Sporosarcina pasteurii: one gene and its partner. Each later gene encodes a partner of the first gene's protein in a complex. Links are inferred from orthologs where the notes say so. Each region holds a gene or a part of one and is shown in the gene's direction. Other genes may lie near its edges.

Region 1 (5,130 bases):
TATTGAGCCAGATGATGAACCTGTTCGTGCAATTCGCCGAAAAAAAGATGCGTCGATGGTACGCATGGCGCAAGCAGTTAAGGAAAATGAAGCGAATGCGGGCGTTTCGGCGGGAAACACTGGAGCACTCATGGCGGCAGGCCTATTTATTGTCGGTAGAATTGATGGGATTGAGAGACCAGCACTTGCACCGACGCTACCAACAGTAGACGGCCAAGGCTTTGTTATGCTGGATCTCGGTGCAAATGCTGACGCGAAGCCGGAGCATCTTGGTCAATATGCCGTAATGGGAAGTATTTACGCAGAAAAAGTTCGCAGCATTGCAACGCCTCGAGTTGGGCTGTTAAATATTGGGACAGAAGAAGGCAAAGGAAACGAATTAACGAAAGCAGCGTTTGATATTCTTTCGGAAGCGCCTATCAACTTTATTGGAAACGTTGAAGCCCGTGATCTATTAATGGGAGCGGCCGATGTAATTGTAACAGACGGCTTTACAGGCAATATGGTATTGAAAACAATTGAAGGAACTGCACTTGGCTTTTTCACAATGCTTAAAGAAGTGTATATGTCCTCGATGAAAACTAAACTATCTGCTGCACTTGTGAAGAACGAGTTAGGCGGATTGAAAAATAAAATGGATTACTCCGAATATGGCGGTGCAGGGTTATTTGGCCTAAAAGCTCCAATTATTAAAGCGCATGGCTCGTCAAATGCCCGTGCAATTTATAATGCAATTCGCCAAGCAAGAACAATGGTGCAATATGAAGTGACAGAAACGATTCATGAAACGATTGGGAAGGGGTTAACAAAATGACGAAGATTGCTTTCGTATTTCCTGGACAAGGTTCTCAGAAAGTAGGAATGGGTACTGAGTTAGTAGAGAATCATGAGCAGAGTAAAGAGTTTTTTACGAATGCTGACCGTGTACTAGGCTTTTCATTAAGTGAACTAATTGAAGAAGGGCCTCAGGAAGAATTGACAGTTACTTACAATGCGCAACCTGCATTGTTAACTGTAGGCGCGATGATTGCGAGTCGCTTAAAAGAAGAAGGAATTCAACCAGATTATACAGCAGGCCATAGTCTTGGTGAGTATACAGCGCTCGTAGCTTCAGGTGTTCTTACGTTTGAAGAAGGTGTATTAGCTGTTCATAAACGTGGTTTGTATATGAATGAAGCAGTACCAGCAGGTGTTGGTGCGATGGCGGCTATCCTTGGATTGGATGCTGAAACGGTATCCGAAATTACGAATAAGATTACAGAGAGCGGGGATGCTGTACAACCAGCGAATTTGAACTGCCCTGGCCAAATCGTCATTTCCGGAACGAAAGCAGGCGTTGAAAAAGCTTGTCACGAATTAAAAGAAGCGGGAGCTAGAAGAGCCATTCCGTTAGATGTGAGTGGTCCATTCCACTCTTCGCTTATGAAGCCGGCTGCTGAGAAACTTAAGGCGACGCTTGATGAAATTACAATGCATGACGCAACACCACCAATCATTGCGAATGTTAATGCGGAGATTGTTGAGGATAGCAACCAGTTAAAGGATTTACTCGTCGAACAGTTATATTCTCCAGTACGTTGGGAAGATTCTGTTCGAACAATGCTAGAAAATGGTGTGACACATTTTATCGAATGTGGGCCAGGTAAAGTGTTGAGTGGCTTAATTAAGAAGATTGATAGAAAAGCAACCGTGTTATCGGTTTACGATGAGCAATCATTAGCGGAAGTATTGGAAGCTTCGAAAGGGTGGTCAAAGTGAGTAGATTTGAAGGGAAATCAGCAATCGTCACAGGTGCTTCGCGCGGTATTGGGCGTGAAATTGCACTTCAGTTAGGGCGTGAAGGCGCTAAAGTAGTGGTCAACTATAGCGGCAGTAAAGAAAAAGCAGAAGAAGTTGTTCAACTAATTCAAGAAGCAGGCGGAGAAGCATTTGCAATCCAAGCAGATGTGTCTAACGCGGATAGTGTGACAAACTTAGTGGACGAGACAATTGCAACATTCGGTTCAATTGATATACTTGTAAATAACGCTGGAATTACAAAAGATAATTTGCTCATGCGAATGAAAGAAGACGAGTGGGATGATGTCATTGACATTAACTTAAAAGGCGTTTTCCTCTGCACGAAAGGTGTTACACGTCAAATGATGCGCCAACGTGCAGGTAAAATTGTCAATGTTGCTTCCATCGTTGGTGTTTCAGGAAATCCAGGACAAGCAAATTATGTGGCGGCAAAAGCAGGGGTAATCGGATTAACGAAGACGTCAGCGAAAGAATTGGCATCACGTAATATCTATGTCAATGCAGTAGCGCCAGGATTTATTACAACAGAAATGACCGATGCATTAAGCGAAGATGTAAAAGAACAAATGCTTGCGACGATTCCATTAGCGAAACTAGGGAATGCTGAACATGTCGCTAAGACTGTGTTATTCTTACTATCGGAAGACGCAGATTATATTACAGGACAAACCATCCATGTTGACGGCGGAATGGTGATGTAAGTAGTGAAGGGGAGCGCCTTTCACATAGTTATATCCAGTTTCGAAGCCTATGCTTTTACTATCCAGCTTCAGCGCCTAGAGACTCGGGTCATAAGTCGTTTCGGCTGTGCGGCAAAGAGCGCCGCTTCGCCAAACCGCCTTATGCCTGTCGTCTCTGACCAGGCGCTTACGCTTTTACTTAATCATTGAGGGGAGGTGACAAATTTGGCAACAGTAACTGAACGAGTAACTAAAGTAATCGTAGACCGTCTAGGTGTCGATGAAAGCGAAGTTAAAGCAGAAGCATCTTTCCGTGATGATCTCGGTGCAGATTCACTAGACGTAGTTGAGCTTGTAATGGAATTAGAAGATGAGTTCGATATGGAGATTTCTGATGATGATGCAGAGAAAATTGCAACTGTCGGCGATGCAGTTTCATATATCGAAACAAAAGTGAACTAATTAGAAGCTAATGCAATTTAGCTGAGGCGCTTTTATCCTTTTCCTTTGAAATGGATGGAAGCGTCTCTTTTTTACTTTGCAACTGGTCGTTGAAAAAGGTAAAATTATATACATTACGTAGGAAAGGCAGAATCGTTCTTATGACAAGTAAACGTACAACAACGAATCCTAAAATGATCCTTCCACAAACAGTTCGAAAAGACTTTGAGGAATTGCAACGAAAACTTGCGATTCAATTTGAGGAAGTGTCACTTTTATACAATGCATTTACGCATTCATCATATGTGAATGAGCATCGAAGAAAAAAATATACGGATAATGAGCGACTTGAATTTTTAGGGGATGCAGTGTTAGAGTTAGGTGTTTCCCAGTTTCTTTATACGACTGAACCTACGATGAGTGAAGGTGAATTGACAAAGTTAAGGGCTGCAATTGTTTGTGAACCAGCACTTGTTTCCTTTGCGAATGAACTTGAATTTGGTCGTTATGTTCTTTTAGGTAAAGGGGAAGAACAGACAGGTGGAAGAACACGTCCGGCTCTCTTAGCAGATGTTTTTGAAGCTTTCATCGGTGCGCTATACACTGATCAAGGCATGGAAGCAGTAACCGCATTTCTTGAAAAAGTAGTATTTCCAAAAGTAAGTGTCGGTGCTTTTTCGCATGTGATGGATTATAAAAGTCGGTTACAGGAAATTGTCCAACAAACGAATAATGGACAGCTTCATTATGAAGTAGTAGAGGAAAAGGGCCCTGCCCATGCAAAAGTATTTATCACTGTTGTACAGTTAGATGAAGAAACACTCGGTACCGGAAAAGGTAGGTCGAAGAAAGAAGCAGAGCAGGAAGCGGCCCGACATGCAATTGCAGAACTTAAGAGCTAGCAGGTTGAGGAGAAGATTTAGATGTTTTTAAAAAGGCTTGAAATAATAGGGTTCAAATCATTTGCAGAACGTATAGGTGTAGATTTCGTGCCAGGCGTTACAGCTGTCGTCGGACCCAATGGTAGTGGAAAAAGTAATATTACCGATGCGATCCGTTGGGTATTAGGCGAACAATCGGCGAAATCTTTACGTGGTGCCAAGATGGAAGATGTGATTTTTGCGGGGAGTGATTCTAGAAAGCCACTTAACTTTGCAGAAGTCACGTTAATTCTTGATAATAGTAAAGGTTTGTTTCCCCTAGATTACACTGAAATTAGCGTTACGCGACGTGTCTTTCGCTCTGGTGAAAGTATTTATTTATTAAATAGGCAGCAATGCAGATTAAAAGACATTACGGATGTATTTATGGATTCTGGACTTGGGAAAGAAGCATTTTCGATTATTTCTCAAGGACGCGTCGATGAAATCTTAAATAGCCGTCCGGAAGATCGCAGAAATATTTTTGATGAAGCTGCAGGCGTATTAAAATATAGAACAAGGAAACGTAAAGCAGAACATAAACTGTTTGAGACATCAGATAATCTCGACCGCGTGCTTGATATATTAAAAGAACTTGATATTAGAATAGAGCCGCTTAAAGAACAGGCTGAAGCGGCTAAAAAGCACGCGGAAATCTCTGGAGATGTTCGAGAAGCGGATATATTACTACTCAATTACGATGCCAGAAAGTTACATGAAAAATTGCGAGAAAAGTTGATAGCCGTAGAAAAACAACGTGCGGAAAAAGAAGTATTAGCTGAGGCGATAGAAAAAAATGAAGTTGAATCTTCCGCGATAAAAAAGCTACTGGATCAGCAAGAGGAAAAATTTGAATCATTGCAACAAAAACTTGTCCAAGTAAGCGCAGAAACTGAAAAGTGGGAAGGTAGGCGTCTCTTATCCGTCGAGAAGGAACGAAATGCTAGTTTACAAATCGAACGGGTGCAGACTGAATTTACGAGCGCAAAAGCTGAACAGGCGGATTTAGAAGAAAAAATAAAAGAATCCTATAATAATGTAACTGTCCTAAATAAAGAATATGAAGAAGTAAAAGCGGAGATAAAAGACACATCTCAAATGTTGACTCGCTCTGTTAAAGAAACTGAGCATGAGATTGAAGAGTTAAAGTCATCTTATATTGACGGACTTAATGAAGAAGCGACCATTCGAAATGAACTAAAGCATATCGAGGAACGTCTATTGGGGGAAAAAACATCTTCTCAGAAAATTAATGAGCAGACGGTATCCTTAAGAAATAGATTAGAAGC
Region 2 (5,231 bases), 180 kb from region 1 along the record:
ACGCCGTTGTATTATTAGATGAGATTGAAAAAGCACATCCCGACGTGGCAAATATTCTTTTGCAAGCCTTGGACGATGGTCGGATTACGGATAGTCAAGGCAGACTCGTTAATTTCACGAATACCGTCATCATTATGACGTCTAATATCGGTTCATCTTATTTATTGGATGGGGTAGGGGATACCGAAGAGCATGCAGTTGAAGACCTTGTCATGTTTGAATTAAGAAAGCATTTTAAACCCGAGTTACTCAATAGAATGGATGACATTATCATTTTCCATTCTTTAACAGGTGATTCCTTTAAACGAATTGCTCAAAAAATGCTCAACGAACTTGCGAATAGGTTAGCAGAGCAAGAAGTGACGATTACTTACGGGGAAGACGTGCTAAATTCGATTGTTGAACGAGGGACAGATGCTGAATTCGGTGCCCGCCCATTAGCAAGATTTATCCAGCGACATGTAGAAACCACTGTAGCAAAGGAAATCATTAAAGGAGAAGTAGGACCTGGCGATGAACTTACGCTTTCTATGATGGAGAATCAACTTCAAGTTGAAAAGGCAAAATAAATCATTAATCTACCAAAAAGACTTCTATGTTAAGAAGTCTTTTTGGTATTGGTTTAATTAGAGCGACTTAATATGACCGATTCGTTCTATTTAATGCAAAAAAGCTATCCAAAAGTATTCACTTTTGAATAGCCTTTAAAATAACACGATTAGTTATCAGAAACTTCCTGATTTGGAATTGCTTCACCTAATAGAATAACCAATACTGCCATAACTAGAGAAATCATCACTCCAGCTTGAAAATCGAATGGAACGTTTGCAATCGCTCCAACTACATAGTTCAATAAAGCGACCAATACAAATGACCACACAAATGCCATAATAAATCTCAACGGATTTCACCCCTACATAACTATTTCCTTTACGATTGTATCACAGCATGTACATTTCTGAAACATATTATCCAATAAAACATACGATTATTTTGGCGAAATCGTGTCGGTCTGTTGTAAATCTGCTTAAAATCTTTTATAATTACTACCAGGTACTAATATTAGATAATAATGAACGGAGGAAATTGAATGAACGCTGGTCTAATAGGCGTCGGTAAATTTGTGCCGCCACATATTTTAACAAATGAAGATTTAGAAAAGCGTATGGATACTTCGGATGAATGGATTCGTACGATGACAGGAATTGAAGAAAGGCATATCGCTGACGATGACATGGATACATCTCATATGGCCTATCAAGCAGCGGTTAATGCGATTGAGGATGCTGGTATTACAGCGGAAGAGATTGATTTAATTCTAGTTGCGACTGTTACGCCAGATCGTCCATTTCCATCCGTTGCGACGATGTTACAAGAACAGCTCGGAGCGAAAAATGCAGCAGCAATGGATCTTTCGGCAGCATGTGCCGGATTTATGTATGGTCTTGTAACAGCAAAACAGTTTATTGAGACAAATACGTATCAAAACGTGCTTGTTGTTGGGGTTGAAAAACTATCGAAAATCACAGACTGGGAAGACCGTAATACTGCCGTCCTATTCGGTGATGGAGCTGGTGCAGCAATTGTTGGTGCAGTCAGTGAGGGCCGCGGAATCTTATCATTCGAACTTGGCGCAGATGGTTCGGGTGGAAAGCATTTATACCAAGATGATAAGCTTGTCATGAATGGCCGTGAGGTATTTAAATTTGCTGTTCGTCAAATGGGAGAATCAGCTGTAAATGTAATTGAAAAAGCGGGACTTTCAAAAGAAGATGTAGATTATTTAATTCCTCATCAGGCAAACATTCGAATTATGGAAGCTTCGCGTGAGAGATTGGAATTACCGATTGAAAAAATGTCGAAAACAATCCAGAAATACGGTAATACTTCAGCAGCATCTATCCCTATTTCTCTTGTCGATGATTTAGCCGAGGGAAAAATAAAAGACGATGATGTCTTAGTTTTCGTCGGGTTTGGCGGAGGCTTAACTTGGGGCGCTGTGTGTATGAGATGGGGAAAATAAAGCAAATCGACTATACTAATAAATGGTCCAATATTTATTGAAAGGAAGTATAAAAATGAATGTACGACGTGTAGTTGTAACAGGAGTTGGCGCAGTATCACCAGTAGGAAATACTGCAGAAGAATCTTGGAAATCCGTCATTAGCGGAGAGTCTGGGATTGGTTTATTAACAAGGCTTGATAGCGAACAATTCCCAGTGAAAGTTGCTGCAGAAGTTAAAAACTTTGATATTGAACAATATATTGAAAGAAAAGAAGCACGTAAAATGGACCGCTTTACGCATTATGCACTTGCTGCTTCGATTATGGCAATGGAAGATGCAGGTCTAGAAAATTTAGATGAAGAACTTGCTTTAAAAACCGGTGTCTGGATTGGTTCCGGGATTGGCGGCATGGAAACGCATGAACAACAATTTGAGATGTTCCAAAAGAGAGGATATCGCAGAGTAAGTCCATTTTTCGTTCCGATGATGATTCCAGATATGGCATCTGGTCAAGTATCTATCCATTTTGGCGCGAAAGGCATCAACTCTTGTTCGGTAACTGCGTGTGCATCAGGAACAAATTCAATCGGAGACGCATTTGAAGTGATTCGTCGTGGTGATGCGGATGTCATGATAACAGGCGGCGCTGAAGCACCGATTACAACGATGGCTGTCGCAGGTTTTTGTGCGAATAAAGCACTATCATTAAATCCAAATCCATCAACGGCATCACGCCCATTCGATGCAGACCGTGATGGCTTCATTATTGGTGAAGGAGCAGGTATTCTTATCCTAGAAGAGTATGACCATGCTGTGAAGCGAGGCGCGAAAATTTATGCGGAAATCGTAGGGTATGGCTCAACAGGGGATGCGCATCACATTACTGCACCAGCTCCTGAAGGTGAAGGCGCTGCGAGAGCGATGAAACAAGCGCTTGAGCAAAGTGGTGCGGAACTTACTCAAGTAGGGTATATTAACGCACACGGAACGAGTACGCCGTATAACGATGAGTTTGAAACGAAGGCGGCAAAAACGGTATTTGGCGACCATGCTAAAAACTTAGCAATCAGCTCAACAAAATCGATGACTGGACACTTATTAGGTGCAGCAGGTGGACTCGAAGCAATCTTTACTGTAAAAGCACTTAAAGAAGGAATTGTGCCACCGACGATTAACTACAACACACCAGACCCAGATTGCGACCTCGACTATGTACCAAATGAGGCACGCGAAATGGATATTGAATATGCAATGAGTAATTCACTAGGTTTTGGCGGTCATAACGCATCACTAGTATTTAAGAAAATCTAATGAATCTAATAAAAGGTGAACCATTACAATGTGTAGTGGTTCACCTTTTTCGTCTAAATTTACATTGTCCATACATATAGTTAACTAAAAGATAAAGGAAGGTATACGTGACAAGATTTTTTATATTTTTAATTAGTTACGGATTACTTGTAATGAGTACCGCACAAATTATTATTTATTTAAACTATAGGACACTAGGTCATACATGGGATGCAGTGCTATATTACATTGTACGAACCCCTGATTTTGCGATTTTAGTAATATCGGCAGTCACGATGATTATTATCGTTTCCTTCCGAGGCCCATTGCGTCTTCCATTCTCTTCAGGGTAGCTGAAGCAATTTTATTCGCTTTTTCCGCGCCTTCGTCTAAGATGTCATCTAATTTAGAGGATTCGATTAGGTTGTTATAATTTTCTTGGATAGGTGTTAAGTGATTGATGACTGCTTCTGCAACACCTGCTTTAAAGTCGCCGTAACGTAAACCATCATACTTCGCAACGACCTCATCAATCGTTCGGTCGCTCATTGCTGCCTCAATTGCAAGCAAGTTTGAGACGCCAGGTTTATTTTCTTCATCAAATTTGACGATGCCTTCTGAGTCAGTCACCGCACTTTTTATCTTTTTCTCGATTTCTTTCGGTGTATCAAGTAAAGAAATCGTTGCTCGTTTATTCGGATCAGATTTACTCATTTTCTTTGTTGGTTCTTGAAGTGATTTAATTCGTGCACCTGTTTTTGGGACTCTAATTTCAGGAATCGTCAATGTGTTACCGTAACGACTATTGAAACGCTCTGCTAAGTTTCTTGTGAGTTCTAAATGTTGCGTTTGATCATCACCAACCGGTACGATATCTGTGTTGTACAATAGAATATCTGCAGCCATTAAGGGTGGATACGTTAGAAGTGCAGCTGAAACTCCTTCTTGCCCTTCGGATTTATCTTTAAATTGGGTCATACGTTCCAATTCACCAATATACGAAATACATTGCATAATCCAAGCGGCTTGCGCGTGTGCAGGCACCTCGGATTGAATAAATAAATTTGCTTTTTCAGGATCAATCCCGCTAGCTACATATAAAGCGGCAAGTGAACGAATGGTTTGGTGCAATTCTTTTGGATCTTGACGAACTGTAATGGCATGTTGGTCTACAATACAGAAATTACAATGGTATTCATGCTGCAGTTCTGTAAATTGACGAAATGCTCCGATATAGTTTCCGATTGTTACTGTACCTGTTGGTTGTACACCTGAAAAGATAGTTTTCATTTGAATTTCCTCCTTAAAAATTTCCCGATACCGACAACGTTTGATATATGAAATTGTACAAAGTCGGTTTGGCTTCCTATAATTATAAAGCAATGATGAAATTAACGTTATTGAAAATAAAAAATCAGTCATCCCTAAAAAAGGGACGACTGATTTTAGATCAACCGTGATACCACCCGAATTGCCGAAACGGCCACTCAAACTCCTTAACGCGGAGAAACGTAACAGACTACTGACGATGTGCAAATAAAACTGTGTTCATCTATTCAGCTCAGGAATCCAATTCATTTAATAAGGCTGCCTGTTCGCACCAACCACAGACTCTCTGTCCAGCCGTTATAAAATTACTCTTTCCTTCAATGCTTTTTATTTTTTGTGAATTAAGGAAAATACATTTATGTTGAATTGACTGTATTATAATGCGAAACTCATGGATATGCAAGAAAGAATGTTCATAAAGTCACTTTATCTTGTGCGAATTCCCTGTTAAACTGGTGAAATAGAAAGGATGTTGTCGAAGTGAAGAGAAAAAGTTGGTTCGCGATATTACTAGTCGCATGTATGTTAGCAATTCCTACTATAGGATATGCTGAGAAAAATCAAAAGATGGCAGATTTTACAGAACGTACATATGGTTTTGAAGAG

What was found. The genes of interacting proteins can lie anywhere in the genome.
Region 2: the proteins of AB1H92_RS10025 (region 1) and fabF are in contact, whole or in part, in a solved structure (PDB 6OKG), measured with the Escherichia coli proteins. The link is inferred for Sporosarcina pasteurii from one-to-one orthologs.

The regions. Positions count from the first base shown.
Region 1 is NZ_CP160452.1:2,124,182-2,129,311, reverse strand. What follows is about bases 1,519-4,323. They hold AB1H92_RS10025 (acyl carrier protein), read left to right. Parts: upstream 1,519-2,705; coding sequence 2,706-2,942; downstream 2,943-4,323. Other genes in these bases: smc (chromosome segregation protein SMC), read left to right, coding at 3,845-4,323; rnc (ribonuclease III), read left to right, coding at 3,083-3,823; fabG (3-oxoacyl-[acyl-carrier-protein] reductase), read left to right, coding at 1,755-2,501; fabD (ACP S-malonyltransferase), read left to right, coding at 1,519-1,758. Also shown: phosphate acyltransferase PlsX, read left to right, coding at 1-814; more of fabD, read left to right, coding at 811-1,518; more of smc, read left to right, coding at 4,324-5,130. UniProt on the Escherichia coli protein: Carrier of the growing fatty acid chain in fatty acid biosynthesis.
Region 2 is NZ_CP160452.1:2,304,222-2,309,452, reverse strand. What follows is about bases 1,292-4,197. They hold fabF (beta-ketoacyl-ACP synthase II), read left to right. Parts: upstream 1,292-2,078; coding sequence 2,079-3,317; downstream 3,318-4,197. Other genes in these bases: trpS (tryptophan--tRNA ligase), read right to left, coding at 3,600-4,197; AB1H92_RS10930 (beta-ketoacyl-ACP synthase III), read left to right, coding at 1,292-2,023. Also shown: AB1H92_RS10940 (ATP-dependent Clp protease ATP-binding subunit), read left to right, coding at 1-569; AB1H92_RS10935 (YjzD family protein), read right to left, coding at 719-901; more of AB1H92_RS10930, read left to right, coding at 1,091-1,291; more of trpS, read right to left, coding at 4,198-4,586; AB1H92_RS10915 (putative glycoside hydrolase), read left to right, coding at 5,106-5,231. UniProt on the Escherichia coli protein: Involved in the type II fatty acid elongation cycle. Catalyzes the elongation of a wide range of acyl-ACP by the addition of two carbons from malonyl-ACP to an acyl acceptor.